DNA from 3 places in the Xanthobacter sp. AM11 genome. Region 1 is predicted to be linked to each of the others. Evidence: riboswitches for the same ligand, from Rfam matches in the RefSeq annotation. Region 1 holds a riboswitch; each other region holds the start of a gene.
The links. A riboswitch is a leader RNA that binds a small molecule or an ion and turns the genes downstream of it on or off. The one in region 1 is predicted to bind cobalamin.
Positions count from the first base shown of each region.

Region 2: linked by a shared signal. The riboswitch ahead of ACI7BZ_RS06655 (energy-coupling factor ABC transporter permease) and the one ahead of ACI7BZ_RS13100 (DUF1636 family protein) in region 1 are both predicted to bind cobalamin.
Region 3: linked by a shared signal. The riboswitch ahead of ACI7BZ_RS03080 (TonB-dependent receptor plug domain-containing protein) and the one ahead of ACI7BZ_RS13100 (DUF1636 family protein) in region 1 are both predicted to bind cobalamin.

Region 1 is NZ_JBLAOA010000001.1:2,844,677-2,850,030, reverse strand. Features, by position in the region: gene ACI7BZ_RS13120 (sigma factor-like helix-turn-helix DNA-binding protein) at 1-247, opposite strand, end outside; gene ACI7BZ_RS13115 (flagellar export protein FliJ) at 396-791, opposite strand; gene ctrA (response regulator transcription factor CtrA) at 1,377-2,078, shown strand; gene chpT (histidine phosphotransferase ChpT) at 2,165-2,848, opposite strand; cobalamin riboswitch at 3,018-3,219, shown strand; gene ACI7BZ_RS13100 (DUF1636 family protein) at 3,294-3,761, shown strand; gene cobW (cobalamin biosynthesis protein CobW) at 3,758-4,795, shown strand; gene cobN (cobaltochelatase subunit CobN) at 4,828-5,354, shown strand, end outside.
Region 2 is NZ_JBLAOA010000001.1:1,412,957-1,418,310, reverse strand. Features, by position in the region: gene ACI7BZ_RS06665 (response regulator) at 57-776, shown strand; gene ACI7BZ_RS06660 (ATP-binding protein) at 773-2,209, shown strand; cobalamin riboswitch at 2,325-2,545, shown strand; gene ACI7BZ_RS06655 (energy-coupling factor ABC transporter permease) at 2,583-3,260, shown strand; gene ACI7BZ_RS06650 (response regulator) at 3,409-4,161, opposite strand; gene ACI7BZ_RS06645 (response regulator) at 5,278-5,354, shown strand, end outside.
Region 3 is NZ_JBLAOA010000001.1:646,816-652,169, forward strand. Features, by position in the region: gene ACI7BZ_RS03080 (TonB-dependent receptor plug domain-containing protein) at 1-1,529, opposite strand, end outside; cobalamin riboswitch at 1,637-1,833, opposite strand; gene ACI7BZ_RS03085 (alpha/beta fold hydrolase) at 2,090-2,962, shown strand; gene ACI7BZ_RS03090 (UCP034077 family protein) at 3,081-3,437, shown strand; gene ACI7BZ_RS03095 (DUF1269 domain-containing protein) at 3,500-3,985, shown strand; gene ACI7BZ_RS03100 (PaaI family thioesterase) at 4,084-4,533, opposite strand; gene ACI7BZ_RS03105 (ABC transporter substrate-binding protein) at 4,822-5,354, opposite strand, start outside.

The sequences.
Region 1 (5,354 bases):
CGCAGCTGCGGGCGATGGCGACCATCCAGCAGACCGGGTCCTCCTGTGGCTTGAGGGTGTGCGCCTCCGCATGGATGCGCCCGTAGGCCTGGCGCAGCGCCAGCGCCGCCAGCTCCGGCCGCCGCAGCAGCCGGAGCACGATGCCGTAGAGCCGGGGACTCGTCAGGTGGTACACGTCCTCGAACGCGCGGCGGTCGCCGGCGGCGACCGCATCAAGGAGGGCGTGGACCTTGCGGGCTGGCGTCACGGATGGCCCTCGCTCGGAGATGAAGCCGGGCAGAGGCTAACGGAGCGGGAGCCGGTATTGGAAGCCTGGAAGCGGGGTCGCCACCCGCAACGCGGGTAAAAAAACACGCTGCATTGCAGCAGTTGTTACCCCTCTACCGCCCCGGACGTCAGAAGCGGGCGGTGTCGATGTGGCGCGGCGCGGAACGGCGGGCGGGCCCCTCGAGTCGCACCGCGCGTTCCATCTCTCCGGCGGCCTCGACGCGGGCGAGCTCGGCCTCGGCCGCGGCGAGGGCGGCGCGGGCCTCCTCCTGCTGCACCTTCAGGTCTTCCGCCGAGCGGCGCAGGTTGTCGCGCCGGGTGCGGGCGGCCAGGGCCAGCGGCGGATAGGCGAAATGGCGCGGATCGCTCTGGCCGGATCGCTCCTCCTCGGCGGCGATATCGCGGTCGAGGTCGCCGGCCATGCGCTCGAAATCGGCGATCATGGTGTCGATCTGCCCGAGCCGGCGGCGGGCGTCCTCGATCTGGAACTTCTTGGCACGGATCAGGGGGTCATGCGACTTCATCGCCGTCTACTCCGGGTACGCACGAGGGAATGCGCCCCGTGCGCGCAGCTGGAGACACGACCGGCGCCTAGTGGATCAAGGCGTTGTGGTTCGACCTGGTCGCGACAGATGGGGTCCATCTGTCGCGGTCGAACCACTAGCATCCCGCGCCGCCGTCCGTGCCCGGCCATGCCCGGAGCCCTTCGACCGGGAGAGAATGTCCGGCGAGGGTTGCCCTTTCCTTACCTCCGCGCCGCTTCCTGAGGAAAATCGCGGAGAAGGTGGTCCCGGCAACCAATCGTTTACCGCCTTCGTTAATGATGACGCTACGGTTCGGGTCACGCATCCTTGGGTGCGGGAGCCGGGCACCGCCCACAAGGCTCGGGCGGCGTGGGACGGTGGATGCGGCGGCCTGTGGAAAAACCTTAAGTGCCTGAAGATGATTCAGTCTTCAGCTCTCTGCACAAAGTTTTTTCCGCGGGGCCTTGTGGACGAGAATCGGCTTCTGTTAACGATTCTACACACGTATCGCGAATCACCCCCGACGGCCGAGCAACGAAGGTCGGCATCGCCGCCTTTCGCGTAGTTGCGAGGAAAGGGATAGCCATGCGCGTTCTGCTCATCGAGGACGACAGTGCTACGGCCCGAGGCATCGAATTGATGCTGAAGACCGAGAGCTTCAACGTCTACACCACCAACCTCGGTGAGGAGGGCGTGGATCTCGGCAAGGTCTACGAATACGATATCATCCTTCTGGACCTGAACCTGCCCGACATGTCGGGGTTCGAGGTCCTGCGCTGCCTGCGCGTGGCGAAGGTGAAGACTCCCATCCTCATCCTCTCCGGCCTCGCCAACACGGAAGACAAGGTGAAGGGCTTCGGCTTCGGTGCCGACGACTACCTCACCAAGCCCTTCCACAAGGACGAGATGGTGGCGCGCATCCACGCCATCGTGCGCCGCTCCAAGGGCCACGCCCAATCGGTGATCCAGACTGGCGACCTGATCGTCAACCTCGACACCAAGACGGTGGAGGTGGAAGGCAACCGGGTGCACCTCACCGGCAAGGAATACCAGATGCTGGAGCTGCTCTCGCTCCGCAAGGGCACCACCCTCACCAAGGAGATGTTCCTCAACCATCTCTATGGCGGCATGGACGAGCCCGAACTGAAGATCATCGACGTGTTCATCTGCAAGCTGCGCAAGAAGCTCGCCAATGCCTCCGCGGGCAAGAACTACATCGAAACCGTCTGGGGCCGCGGCTACGTGCTGCGCGAGCCCATGCCCGGCGCCGAGCGCATCGCCGTCTGATCACCCCCTCCTCGCATCCGCCGCCGAACAAGCCCCGCAGCCGCGGGGCTTTTCTTTTGGCGCGGCCACGGGCCGGGGCATGAGGCTCATGGCAGGGCGGTGAGCGTCACCGTGTCGCCGTCCTGGGCGAAGGCCACCGCGAGGGCGCAGTCGCGGGCCAGCATCCCGGCATAGAAGGGCTGCACCGAATGGGCGTCGAGCCCGTCCGGCGGCACCGCCCCGCCCACCAGCGCCTCCAGCCCCTGCGGAATGCGCGCGCTGACGCCGGTGGAGGCGATAGCAAAGCCCATCTGCTCCCCCGCGCCGATCGCGCCCACATGGATGACGCCGCCGCGCGGAATGGTATTGCCGGCCAGCAGCACCAGGTTCAACAGCAGCTTCACCCGGTTCTTGGGCAGAAGCTCTCGCGGCAGGGCCCAGTCCACCTTGGTGCGGTCATCCTCGATGACGCCGCGGACCACCTGCTCGGCGTCGCCGAGGTCGAGGCGCGCCCCGGCCGAGCCGGCGGCGCCGAACGCCAGCCGGGTGAACTGCAGGCGCGCCGAGGCCTGCCGGGCGCTCCTGGCGATGAGGTCGAGGGCGACTTCGCGCATGTCCGCCGCCTTCTCGTCCTCCAGCACCTCGAAACCGTTGATGATGGCGGCCACCGGGCTGATCACGTCGTGGCAGACGCGCGAGCACAGCAGCGCGGCGAAATCGAGGGTCGAGCCGGCGTTGCGGTCGGCGTCGGGCTGGGACGACGTGGACGAAGGCCTGTCGGGCATGGACATGGCGGCTCCCGGACGGCGACGGCGGGGGCGGCCGCGCGCGGCACCAGCGGAACGCGTGCCCGAATCCGTCTGGACAAAGGTCGGCTCTGATACACCGCCCGCCGCCGGGGCGAAAGCTGCACCGCCGCGGGCGCCCCGGGCGGCATTTGACAATCTCCCCCGCCCTGCCTTTAGTGGCCGGGTCGAAGGTCCCGTGTTTTGCCACGGGCGCAAAAGGGAATGCGGTGCGGGCGGGGCAACCCTCCTCATGCCGCGGCTGCCCCCGCAACTGTAAGCGGCGAGCCCCCGCCAGACGCCACTGGAGCCATCCGGGAAGGCGGCCGGGGCACTGACCCGCGAGCCAGGAGACCTGCCTTCGACGAGGTCCGCGCCGGGCGGGGTGCTCCGGTTCTGCGTCCCTTAAGCCCGTCTCGCGCGGGCAGCGCGCACCCTTGGGATGGAACGGGTGGAGCGCGGCAATCTTCACGAAACCGCGGCAGTGGATGCGACCGGGCAGGACAGCGCTCCCCCGGCGCCGGCCGCCACCGGCCCGGCACCGGCCCCCGTCACCCTCTTCATCTGCACCAGCTGCCGCGACGCGGCGGCGGATGCCGACCTTGCCGCCGACGGCACCGCCCTTGCCGCAGCTGCGGCGGCGGCCACGGGCGGCGACGCGGCGCCGGGCGTGAGCGTGCGGGGCGTGCGCTGCCTTGCCAATTGCAAGCGCGGCCTGTCCGTCGCCATGGTCCGTGCCGACGGCTGGACCTATGTGTTCGGCGACCTTTCCGCCGCCGATGCCCCCGCCCTCCTGGAAGGCGCCCGTCTTTTGAGCGAGGCCCCCGACGGGCTGATGCCGTGGCGCGGCCGGCCCGATCCCCTCAAGCGCGGGATGATCGTGCGCATCCCGCCCCTTTCCCTCTCCGAGGATACCTGATGTCGTCCCTCGCCCGGGTGCCCTGCACCATCGTCACCGGCTTCCTCGGTGCCGGAAAGACCACCCTCATCCGCCACCTTCTGGAGCATGCCGGCGGCCGGCGCCTCGCGGTGATCGTCAATGAATTCGGCGACGTGGGCATCGACGGCGAGATCCTGAAGGGCTGCGGCATCGAGAGCTGCGCCGAAGACACCATCGTCGAGCTGGCCAACGGCTGCCTGTGCTGCACCGTGGCCGACGATTTCGTGCCGGCGCTGGACCTCATCCTGGCCCGCACGCCGCGGGTGGACCACATCCTCATCGAGACCTCGGGCCTCGCCTTGCCCAAGCCGCTGGTGCAGGCATTCCAGTGGCCGGCCATCAAGGGCCGCGTCACCGTGGACGGCGTGGTGGCGGTGGTGGACGGCCCGGCGCTGGCCCAGGGCCGGGTGGCGCCGGACCTCGCCGCCCTCGCCGCCCAGCGGGCGGACGACGCCAGCCTCGACCACGACGACCCGGTGGAAGAGGTGTTCGAGGACCAGATCGCCTGCGCCGACCTGGTGGTGCTCGCCAAGGGCGACCTCCTGGACGCCGCCGGCCTCGATGCGGCACAGGCGGCGGTGGCCCGCAGCCTGCCGCCCGCGGTGAAGCTGGTGCGCGCCGTGGCCGGCCGGGTGGACCCGGCGGTTCTGCTCGGCCTCGGCATCGGCGCGGAAGACGCCATCGACGCCCGTCGCACCCATCATGACGACGAGGCGGACCACGACCACGACGAGTTCGAGAGCGTCGTCCTCCCCCTCCCCGAGATTGCCGACCCCGCCGCCCTCGCCGCCCGCGTGGTGGCGGCCGCGGCAACGCCGGACGTGCTGCGGGTGAAGGGCTTCGCCGCAGTGGCGGGCAAGCCCATGCGCCTGCTGGTGCAGGGGGTGGGCCCGCGGGTGTCGCACCATTTCGACCGGCCGTGGGGCGGGGAGGAGGCGCGGCGCGGGGCGCTGGTGGTCATCGGCCTGAAGGGCTTCGACCGCGCCGCGGTGGAGCGGGCCATCCTGGGCTGAAGACAGGCCCGGGCCGGGGCCGAGGGACACCCATGCACATCCTTTCCACCACATCGACGACGCTGGAGGATCTGGCCGAGCCGGTGGATCTCGCCCAGCCGCCCGGCGACATGGTGGCGCTCTCCTTCACCGACAGCGACCTGCTCGCCCTTTCCGCCGCCTGGCGGGCGCGGCGCGACAGCCTGCCCAGCCTGCGCCTCGCCCGGCTGAAGGACCTGCGGCACCCCATGTCCGTGGACCTGTGGACGGCCAAGGTGGCGAGCCACGCCCGGGTGGTGCTGGTGCGCCAGCTGGGCGGGCTCGACTGGTGGCGCTACGGCGCCGAGCAATTGGCCGCCCTGGCCCGCGCCCGCGGCATCGCGCTGGCTTTGCTGCCGGGGGAGGACCAGGACGACCCGCGCCTCGCCGCCCTCTCCACCCTGCCGGCGGACGATCTGGCCCTGTGGCTCGGCCATTTCCGCGCCGGCGGCCCGGACAACATGGCGGCATTGCTGGCGCGCATGGCGCAGGCGGCGGGGTTCGGCGCCGGCGCCCCCGTGCCCCCGCCGCAGGCCGTGCC
Region 2 (5,354 bases), 1.4 Mb from region 1:
CGGCCCCGGACGCTTGCGGCGCCCACCCGTCTTCGCCGGCTGAACAACAGGAACGCATGGAACGCACGCCGCACATTCTCGTCGTGGACGATCACCGCGAGATCCGCGAGCTGCTCGCCAAATACCTGTCGCGCAACGGGCTGCGGGTGAGCGTGGCGGCCGGCGGGGTGGACATGCGCCAGCAGATGCGCGCCGGCACCTTCGACCTCGTGGTGCTCGACATCATGATGCCGGGGGAGGACGGGCTCACGTTGTGCCGCCAGCTTCGCCAGGCCAGCGACATTCCGGTGGTCCTGCTCACGGCAGTGGCGGAGGAGACCGACCGGATCGTGGGCCTGGAGCTCGGGGCCGATGATTATGTCACCAAGCCCTTCAACCCGCGCGAGCTGCTCGCGCGCATCCGCGCCATCCTGCGCCGGGCCCAGGGGCCGGCGCGCACGTCGCAGGAGGGGCCGAGCCGCTATCGCTTCGACCGCTGGCAGCTCGACGCCGGCCGCCGCCTCCTGCTCGACGAGAGCGGCAGCGAGGTCCGCCTCGGCAGCGCGGAATTCCGCCTGCTCCTCGCCCTCGTCACCCGCCCGTCGGTGGTGCTCTCGCGCGACCAGCTGCTCGACATCACCGCCGGCCGGCCGGCGCAGGTGTTCGACCGCAGCATCGACAACCTGGTCAGCCGCCTGAGGCGCCGGATCGAGCGGGACCCCCAGCAGCCCGCGCTCATCAAGACCGTGTGGGGCGACGGCTATGTCTTCGCCGCGCCGGTGGAGGTGGAGGCGTGAACCGCCTTGCCCGCCTGGTCTGGCCGCGCAGCCTCGCCGCACGCCTCGTGCTGCTGCTGGTGGCGACCCTCGCCGTCGCGCAGATGGTGCTGGTGCTGGTGCTGCAGACCGAGCACGACAGCATTGTGGTCGGCATCGTCCGCGGCCAGGCCCTCGGCCAGACGGTGACGCTCACCCGCCTGATCGAGATGGCGCCGCAGGATGCCGACCGGCTCGCCAGCGCCTTCGTTTCGCGGAGCGCCTGCGCCTGGGTCTCCACGCAGCCGCCCGAGACCCGCACCCCGACCCGGGCCGAGGAAAGCCTCGCTCACCTGTTGCAGCGGCGCCTGCATGGCGTCGGCAAGGGACGGCCGGAAGTGCATATCGACACCGCCGGGACCTGGGAGCGGCGCTGCCCGCGGCAGCGCGCGGAGGCACTGCCCTGGGTCCGCAGGGGGGGCGACGGCAATGCGCCCCCCTCGGACGGGCTGCGCAGCGGCCTCGGCGTGGTGGCCCTGAGCGTGCCCCTCTCCGACAAGCGCTGGCTCCACATGACCACGCTGGTGAGCCTGCCCGGCATCTGGAGCCGCCCGGCCCTGCTCTCCTTCCTGATCTCCTCCCTCGCGGTCTCCTGCGTCACCATCGCCTGCGTGCGGCTGCAGACCCGCTCCCTGCGCTCCCTCGCGGACGCCTCGGAGCGGTTCGGCCGCGGGGAGAAGGTGGCGGCCCTCGATGTGCATGGCCCCTCCGAGGTGGCGGCGGCGACCCTCGCCTTCAACACCATGCAGGAACGGCTCAGCCAGTTCATGCGCGACCGCATGCGCCTGCTGGCCGCCATCAGCCACGATCTGCGCACCCCGTTGACGACGCTCCGGCTCAAGGCGGAATTCGTGGACGACCCGGAGGTGCGCGCCGACATCGTCGCCACCATCGACGAGCTCGTCGCCATCTGCGAGGCGACGCTGGCCTTCACCCGGGCCGAGGCCACCAGCGAGGCCACCCAGACCGTGGACCTCGACGCCCTGTGTGCGGACGTGGTGGAGGAATTCGCCAGCGTCGGCGCCGATGCGCAGATGAACGAGGGCATGCATGCCCGCTTGGCCTGCCGCCCCGTCGCCCTGCGGCGCGCGCTGCGCAACCTCGTGGACAATGCCGTCCGCTACGGCCGGCGCGCAGAGGTTTCCATCCTGCAGCCCGCCCCGGGCATGGTCGCGATCCGGGTGGAGGACGGCGGGCCGGGCCTGCAGGAGGACCAGCTGGAACAGGCCTTCGCGCCCTTCGTGCGCCTGGAGCCCTCGCGCAGCCCGGAAACCGGCGGCATGGGCCTCGGCCTCGCCATCGCGCGCAGCATCATCAAGGCCCATGGCGGCGAACTGACCCTGGCGAACCGGCCGGAGGGAGGGCTGCGGGCCGAAATCATCCTGCCCACCGCATCGGCGGCCGCGGGCGCTTAAGCCCTTGACGCTTGTCATCCGAAAACTGCGGGGTCGCCTCCTGGCGGACTTGGCGCGATCTGCTCTCCGATCGGCACCGCGGCGGACGGCTTGACAGGGGGCATGGTTCCGGCGCCCTGTTGCCCATGCGAACGGTGGTGCGGATGCAGCGCATCCGCACTGAAACGGGAACGGGGAAAGGGCGCATCTGCGCCTTAAGCCCCGACCGCCCCCGCGACTGTGAGCGGCGAGCGGCCTTCCAAGGCGTCACTGGCACGGGCTTTTGCCCGCGCCGGGAAGACGGAAGGCCTGCTGTGACCCGCGAGTCAGGAGACCGGCCGGACGCAGGGTGTCAATCTGGCGGCCGTCGGGTGAGACGGCGGAGGACAAGGCAATGCATATCGAACCCGGTCTCGTGGACGGCGGGAAAATCTGGCTCAGCTACGTCACAGCGGCGGGCGCCGTCGGCTATAGCCTGAAGCTCGCGCTCGACGCGGCGCGTGAACGCGGGGTGCTGTCGCTGGCGACGCGCAGCGCGGCGGCCACCGCCCTCGTCTTCTCTTTCTTCGAGGTGCTGCCGCACTATCCGGTGGGGGTTTCCGAGGTCCACCTCATCCTCGGCTCCACCTTGTTCCTCATCTTCGGCGTGGCGCCGGCTGCCATCGGGCTGGCGCTCGGCCTGCTGGTCCAGGGCCTGTTCTTCGCCCCGTTCGACCTGCCCCAGTTCGGCATGAACGTGACCACCTTGCTGGTGCCGCTGTTCGCCCTCACGGCGGTGGCGCGGCGCATCATCGCCCCGCACACGCCCTATGTGGAGCTGAAGTATCGCCAGGCGCTGGCGCTCTCCACCACCTACCAGGCCGGCATCGTCGCCTGGGTGGCGTTCTGGGCGCTCTACGGCCAGGGCTTCGGCGCGGAAAACCTCGCCTCGGTCACCGCGTTCGGCGGCGCCTACCTGCTGGTGATCGTGGTGGAGCCGCTGGTGGACCTCGCCGTGCTGGCGGCGGCCAAGGCCCTCAACGGGCTGAAGGGCACCCCCCTGTTCGAGCGCCGGCTTTACGACGCTGCCTGAGGCGGCGTGCCCGCGGGTGCGCTTCGTCTCACCCCATCCCTGCGCACGCCGGCGGTCCTCCCGCCGGCGTGTCTCGTTTTGACAGCCTCCCACGAAGACCGGCGGGCCTCGGTGGAAGACCGGGGCCGGGCGGGCGCCGCCCCCGGCGTCACTCCAGCCCGGCGATGCGTGCGCTGTAGCGCCGGGTCAGTTCGCGCACGGCATCGCTGCCGACGGGCGTGAGGTGAACCCAGGTCCGCCGCCGGTCGGTCTCATCGGGCAGGCGCTGCACCAGCGCCTGCGCCTCCAGCGCCTCCAGCCGCCGCAGCGCCGTGGTGACGGAAGTTCCGGCCGCCGCGCACAGGGAGGTCACCGACAGCCGCTGGCCGGATTCCTGCGCCAGGGCAAGGTCGAGCATCATGTCCCAGGCCGTGTCTCCCACCTTCTTCTCGGGAAACAGCCGCTTTCGGTCAATGCGCATGCCCAGCAGCGCCTTGAGATGGCCCACCGGACTGCCCGCCTGCGCGGCGGTGCCGGCGCGCTCGGCGAAGATCGCCCGGGCCCGGCGGATCGCCGCGGCGAGGTCGGCGATGTCGAAGGGCTTCTGCAGGAAGTCCACCACGTTCAGCCGCAGCGCGGCCACCGCCTTGTCCAGGGTGGCGGCGCCGGTGATGACGACCCCGGCCACCGGCGTGTGCAGCCGCACCTGCTGCAGGCGCTGCAGAAGCTCGATACCATCGATATTGGGCAGGCCGAGATCGGTGACCACCACGCCGATGTCCGCATTGTTCTCGACAATGTCGATGGCGCTGGCGGATGTGCTGGTGCACAGCACGGGAATGCCGGCTGCGGCAAGTCCCTCACGCACCTCCACGAGCAGGTCGCGATCATCATCCACGATCAGGGTGGACGCGCGTTCCATCTGCGTTTCCCGTCCCAGCAACAACGGTCCTTCGGTCATCGGCGAGCTTCAACGCGCCTGCAGGCGCAAGCCGCATCCGGCTGCCCGACGCGCTCCAACTTATTGGATAGAGACGGATGACCTGCCCACAGGGAAACGCCGATGCGATTCCCTGTGGGCAGGTCCGGCTCCAGGCGAAACAGGAAGCCCTGGATGGCCACATTATGGCGGCTTGCGATCATCCGCAGACCCTCAATCGTTTCAACCCCTTCCACCACCAACCCGGACCAGGCCGTGCCGAAAGGGACAGGAGGGCGCGGCGCAATCTACCGTGACATATCCTATTTGGGAGCATGGCGGATGAATGGCGCATCGATCTTGATCTCGCGCACAAGCGGCCGGGAAAGTTGCAGCCGCCCGCGCCGTCCCTCGCCCGGATCGTCGCGGACGGGCCCGCATCGTCCCGGGCACGATGGCGGCCGGGGCTGATGGGGGTCAAGACCGCCGCACCGAAGATCGGCCGAGGCCCTGATCTTCGGATACAAGACTTCACGATATCCATGTTTAAATAATTTGAATGGAAATTTATTTATCAATTTCAACCAATTTGCATGGAAACAGTGCGTAAATCTCATGTAAATACACAATTATTTTCATCATATATTTCAACAATGCTTCATTGATTTCATTCGAAAGGAAAATATATCCAATTTGGATGCAGTTTCGCTAACGTATGCAACTTAAGTGTGATAGCTTCCAACAATTAAGTGCTGGCGACCTCGCATTGAGGTCACCGCCGGCAAGGCCCCATTGCTCGACGCCATCCGCGAAGCGAGGGGCATGTTCACAATCCCGGATCCCGTGCCTAGCCCTGACCGGCACGGGAGGGCGGGTCGGGTGGACGCCAGAGATGGCAACCTCCGGCCCGTTCAATCTTCCCGCGGGGGGGAGGGGAGAGGAAGGGGCTGGATGCGACGGTTCGCAGCCCGCATCCAGCCCCTTCCGATCGTTCCGTGGCCGTGCCACGCCGCCGATGCCTCGCCAGCGGGAGCCATCGGTATTGACGCAACCGTGCAGCGCCTGTCCATTCCAGCCTGAAGCCAACGGCAGGGCCTGCCGCAGATCGACGGTGCTGGCATGAGCTGCGTTCTGATCGTCGACGACGAGCCGGAGTATCTGGACGAGCTTTTGGAAGCGCTCGGCTTCGAAGGCAT
Region 3 (5,354 bases), 2.2 Mb from region 1:
TTCTGGTAGGTCACCGGATCGTAGCTGATCAGGTTGGTGATGTCGTTGTGGAAGTAGGTGACGCCGAACAACACGCGCTCACCGAAGATCTTCTGCTCGAAGCCGGCATCCCAGCCGGTGCTTTCCTCGGGCTTCAGGTTCGCATTGCCGTAATAGGGCGCATAAAGCTGGTATAGCGAGGGCGCCTTGAAGCCGGTGCCGTAGCTCGCCTTCAGCCGGGTTCCCGTTTCCGGGAACAGGAGGGCGGGCGCAAGGCGGAAGGTGGTGTGGTCGCCGAAGGTGTCGTCGCTATCGTAGCGCACGTTGGCGGCATAGAAGAACCGCTCGGCCAGGGAGCCCTGATATTCAGCATAGGCGCCGGTGTCGCCGGTGGAGGCGTCCATCTGCGTATAAGCGGTGGAGGAACTCATGCTCTCGTCGCGCCGCTCCACGCCCACCAGCAGGTTCTGCCCCGGGGCGACGGCGAGGTTGGTGCGCAAATAGTAGGTCTGCCGGTCGCCCTCATAGTCCCCGTTGGAGCCTTCATTGGGCCCGGTGGTGGGGTTGGAGGAGGTCATGGCGCTGACGCCGAAGGTGGTGGTCAGCCGGTCGTCGAACGCGCGCCACACCCCCTCGCCCTTGGTGAAGAACATGCTGGCGAGGCTGGTGGAGGTCTGCGCCGCCGGAATGCCCACATAAAGCGGGGGCGGGTAGGTATCCGGGGTGAAGGCAAGCCGGCTGTCGATGTAGCGGGCAATGAAATTGACGGTCAGGTCTTCCGTGGCCGCATAGTCGAGGCGGGTGGAATAGGTCCAGTTGTCATAAGTATTGGGATTGGTGGGGTAGCCCGCCGGCACGAGGTTCTGCGGCGTCACCGCAATCTCGGTGGACGAGAAATGGGTGACGTTGAACGAATAGGCGAGTTTTTCCGCCTCGCCGCTCAGGCTCGCCGCCTGGTTGAAGGTGCCCAGGGCGCCGCCTTCCACATAGCCGGTGACCTTGGCCGGCCCCTCGCCCTTGCGGGTTTCCACCGACACCACGCCGCCGATGGCGTCCGAGCCATAAAGGCCGCTCTGCGGGCCGCGCAGCACTTCCACCCGGGCAAGGTCGCTGGCCAGAAGCTGGCCGAAATCGAAGGCGCCGTTGGGCGTGGAGGGATTGCCGGCGTCGATGCCGTCGATCAGCACCTTCACATGGTTGGAATTGGTGCCGCGGATGAACACCGAGGTCTGGCCGCCCGGCCCGCCGGTCTGCACCACATTGAGGCCGGGCAGGGAGTCCAGCACATCCGGCAGCGTGCGCTGCTGGCGGCGGTCGATGTCCGCGGCGGTCACCACGCTCACCGAGCTGGCCACCTCGTTCTCCGGCGTGGGAATACCGGTGGCGCTCACCACGATGGTGGGCAGGTCGATGGTGTTCTGGTCGTCCGCCGCCTGGGCGAGGGCCGGCACGGCGGCGCAGGCGAGGAAGGCGGGCGCAAGGAGAGCAGACGCACGGGAGCGGCGGGCGCGCCGGGTGGCGCGGGCGCAAAACGGAACGGCGGAAGGCATGTCGGCCTCGGCGGGACGAGTGGTCCGTCACCGCGAACGAGGCGCCCCGGCGGATAGGCAATCCGCCCGACCAACCACCATCAGGACACCCCGCCCGATGTGCACGCGCGTGACCACGGCTGACGGCAGGTCTCCTGGCTCGCGGGTCGTCGTTCTCTGCACCGCCTTCCCAGGCCCGAGGGCCCAGTGGCTGATGGCGCAGGACTCGCCGCTTACAGTTGCGGGGGCAGCCATGGCATCGCCGGTCTCCCGGCCCACCATGTTCCCTTTTCATCCAATAGGAACCGTCATGTTCACGCTAGCGTGAGCGACCCCGATGCGTCAACAACCCTGCCCCTGCGGGATCGGCGGCGGGCCGTGCCGGGGTGCCGCCGCGCCGGCGCAGGGCCGTGGCGCGAAAGGAAAAATCGTGCCGGGGCTTTGCCGGCGGCACGATTCGTTGTGAATTGGACACATGGCGCAGGCAAAATGGTTCGGCATCGGGAATCGCTGCTCGCGCGTCCTTGAGGGTGCGGCCGGACGGAGCACGCGCCCGGGCATGGATCCGGTTCTGGTGAGCGATGACCAAGAGCACCTTTCAGGCCGAGGACGGCGCGACACTCTCCTTCTCCGACACGGGGACGGGAGCGCCCCTGCTGCTTCTGGCAGGCCTGACCCGCAACGGGCGCGATTTCGACTATCTGGCCCGGCACCTGCACGGCGTGCGGCTGATCCGCCTCGACAGCCGCGGCCGCGGCGAATCCCAATGGACCGGCCCGGACACCTACAATGTGGCGCAGGAGGCGCGGGACGCCCTCGCCCTGCTGGACCATCTGGGGCTGGCGCGGGCGGCCATCATCGGCACGTCCCGCGGCGGGCTTCTGGGCATGGTGATGGCGGCAACCGCGCATGACCGCGTGGCCGGCCTGTGCCTGAACGACGTGGGCCCGGTGCTGGAGCGCGCCGGCCTGGAGCGGATCGGCGCCTATATCGGCATCGAGCCGGCGGTCGCCACCCTGGAGGAGATCGCCGACCGCATGCCGGCGGCCATGCCCGGCTTCCACAATGTGCCCGAGCTGCGCTGGGAGGAGGAGACCATCCGGCGCTACATCCAGACCACCCATGGCGTGACGCTTCCCTACGACCCGGACCTGCGCAAGTCGTTCGAGAAGGCCATGGCGGGCCCGCTGGCGGACGCCTGGCCGCTGTTCGAGGCCTGCGCCGGCATTCCGCTGGCCCTCATCCGCGGCATCAATTCCGACGTCCTGACCCGCGCCACCGCCGACGAGATGGCCGCCCGTCGCCCGGACATGATCCGCGTCGAGGTGCCGGACCGGGGCCACACCCCCTTCCTGGACGAGCCGGAAGCCCTCGGGGCCATCCACGCCTGGCTGGCGCTGTGCTTCCCGCAGCACGCGGGCGAGGCGCAGGCGGACGCGGCGATGGCATCATAGGCCCGTGCGCAACGGAGTTGGCCCATGGACAGACGCATCGCCGCCCCGCTGCTGGCCGTCGCCATGGCCCTGGCGGGTGGCGCCGCCGCCGGTGGGCCGGCACAGCGCCCGCCGGCCAATGCGGTGGCGGTCACCTCCTTCGCCGAGCTTCTCCCGCGCCCTTATTGCCTGCTGGGTGCCGCCGCCCGGCACCGAGGGCTTCGAGATCACGCTGCGCTTCGGCCTCACCGGCAAGGGAGAGGTGCGCGGCAAGCCGCTGGCCACCTATTCGGTGCTTCCCGGCCCGCCCGATCGCCAGCGCGCGTTCGTCGCGGCGGCCATGCTCGCCCTGCACAATTGCACGCCGGTGCTCATGTCGCCCGAATTCGCGCGGGTCGCAGCCTCGCGGGTGCTGACCCTCCGGCTGATTTCGGCGGGCCGCCGGGCCCAGGTCCCGGGCGCCGCGGCGGGCGAAGAGGGTTGCGTATTGTCCTGACATGGCCTGTAGAAGCGTTGCGGGTCCGATGCGAACCCGGATGCACTGCCTTGGAGAGTGAGATGGCCGACCTCGTTATCATTGCCTATGAGTCTGAGGCCAAAGCGGAGGCCGCGCGACAGGAGCTCCTCAAGCTCCAGAAGGAATATCTGATCGAGCTGGGCGATGCCGTGGTGGCGGTCCGGCAGGAGGACGGTTCGATCAAGCTTCACCAGATGGTGAACACCACCGTCGCCGGGGCGGCGTCGGGTGGCTTGTGGGGCGGCCTTGTCGGCCTTCTCTTCCTGAACCCGCTGCTGGGCATGGCCATTGGCGCCGGCGCCGGCGCCCTCGCCGGAAAGTTCACCGACGTGGGGATCAATGACGACTTCATCAAGCAGGCCAGCGCGTCGCTTGGCCCCAACCAGGCCGCCTTGTGCGTGCTGGTCGGCAAGGTGACCGCGGACAAGGTGGTGGCCGACATGGCCCAGTTCGGCGGCACCGTGCTCCAGACCAGCCTCTCCACGGAGCAGGAAGAGAAGCTCCAGGCCGCGCTGAAGGGCGCGTAGGGCCTATCGCGCGAACGCCCTCCATTATCCTTGTGGCGGGCGATGCACCGCCCCGGTGGGACCGCAGGCCGGCTCCCTCCGGGCGGGACCGCCTGCGTTCAGGTCCTGCCGTCGTGGCCCTGGCCGCGGAGCCACCGGCCGGAAAAGGTGCCGGCCGCGACCACCGCGTCGGGATTGCCCGGTTCGAGGGTGAGTTCGACGGTGAAAAGTCCGCTCAGCCCCCGGCGGCTGATCTGCGCCGCAGCCCCATGGACCGTCGCGCCGCCGGGCGCGGGACGGATGAAGGTGAGATCGCTGCCCATGGTCAGGATCGTGCCGTCGTAATAGCCCGCCGCACCGAAGGCCATGTCGGCCAGCGTCCACAGGGCGCCACCATGGCACGTCCCGTGGCCGTTCATCTGCTGCGGGCCGACCTCCATGGCGACCACCGCCCGCCCCACCCCGGCCTCGACGAGGCGCAGCGGCATCGTCCCGGAGAAGGCATTGCGGGCGAACATCCGCAGAATGCGTTCCCGCAGGCGTTCCGGCGACATCTCCTCATGCGACATGGCTGCGTCCGTCATCGCCTGGCCTGAATTTGAGCGACGCGCCGGCCACCGAAGGCTGAACCGCGCCGCGGGGCGGATCTTCGGACGCTTCCGGCAAGGCCGGCCACCGGCATGTGGAGGCCCTTCCGCGCGGCTCTGTTCCGTTTCGCCACCGGCATTCTGCGCGCCCGATCATTTGCGTCAATAGATTGCCACAACTCCGGCGCACCGGCGGCGGACCCGAGGCCCCCGGGACGGCTAGAGCGCGATCGAGGCCGCCTGGCGGCGGCTCCCTTCATGCGCAACGCATTACTTCACCAGCGGGCAGCCGCCTTCGTTGAGCGGGCGGAAGGCCTGGGCCGCCGGGATGGTGGCGATGGTCTCGTAGACGTCCCATTCGCCCTTGGACCGGGCCGGGGCCTTCACCCGGAACAGGAACATGTCGTGCACCGCGCGGCCGTCGATGCGCACCTCGCCCTTGCCGAACAGGGGATCGTCGATGGGCATCTCGCGCATCTTGGCCAGCACGGCCTTGGTGTCCTTGGTGCCGGCGGCCTCCACCGCCTTCAGATAGTGCATGATGGAGGAATAGACGCCGGCATGGACCTGCGTGGGCATCTTGCCCTTGTGGAGCGCGGCGAAGCGCCTGGACCAGGCGCGGCTGGCGTCGTCGCGGTCCCAGTAGAACGCCTCGGTCAGCACCAGCCCCTGCGCCAGCTTCAGGCCAAGGGCATGGATGTCGGTGATGAAGGTGAACAGGCCGGCGATGGACTGCCCACCCTGCACGATGCCGAACTCGGACGCCTGCTTGATGGCGTTGATCATGTCCTCGCCGCCACTGG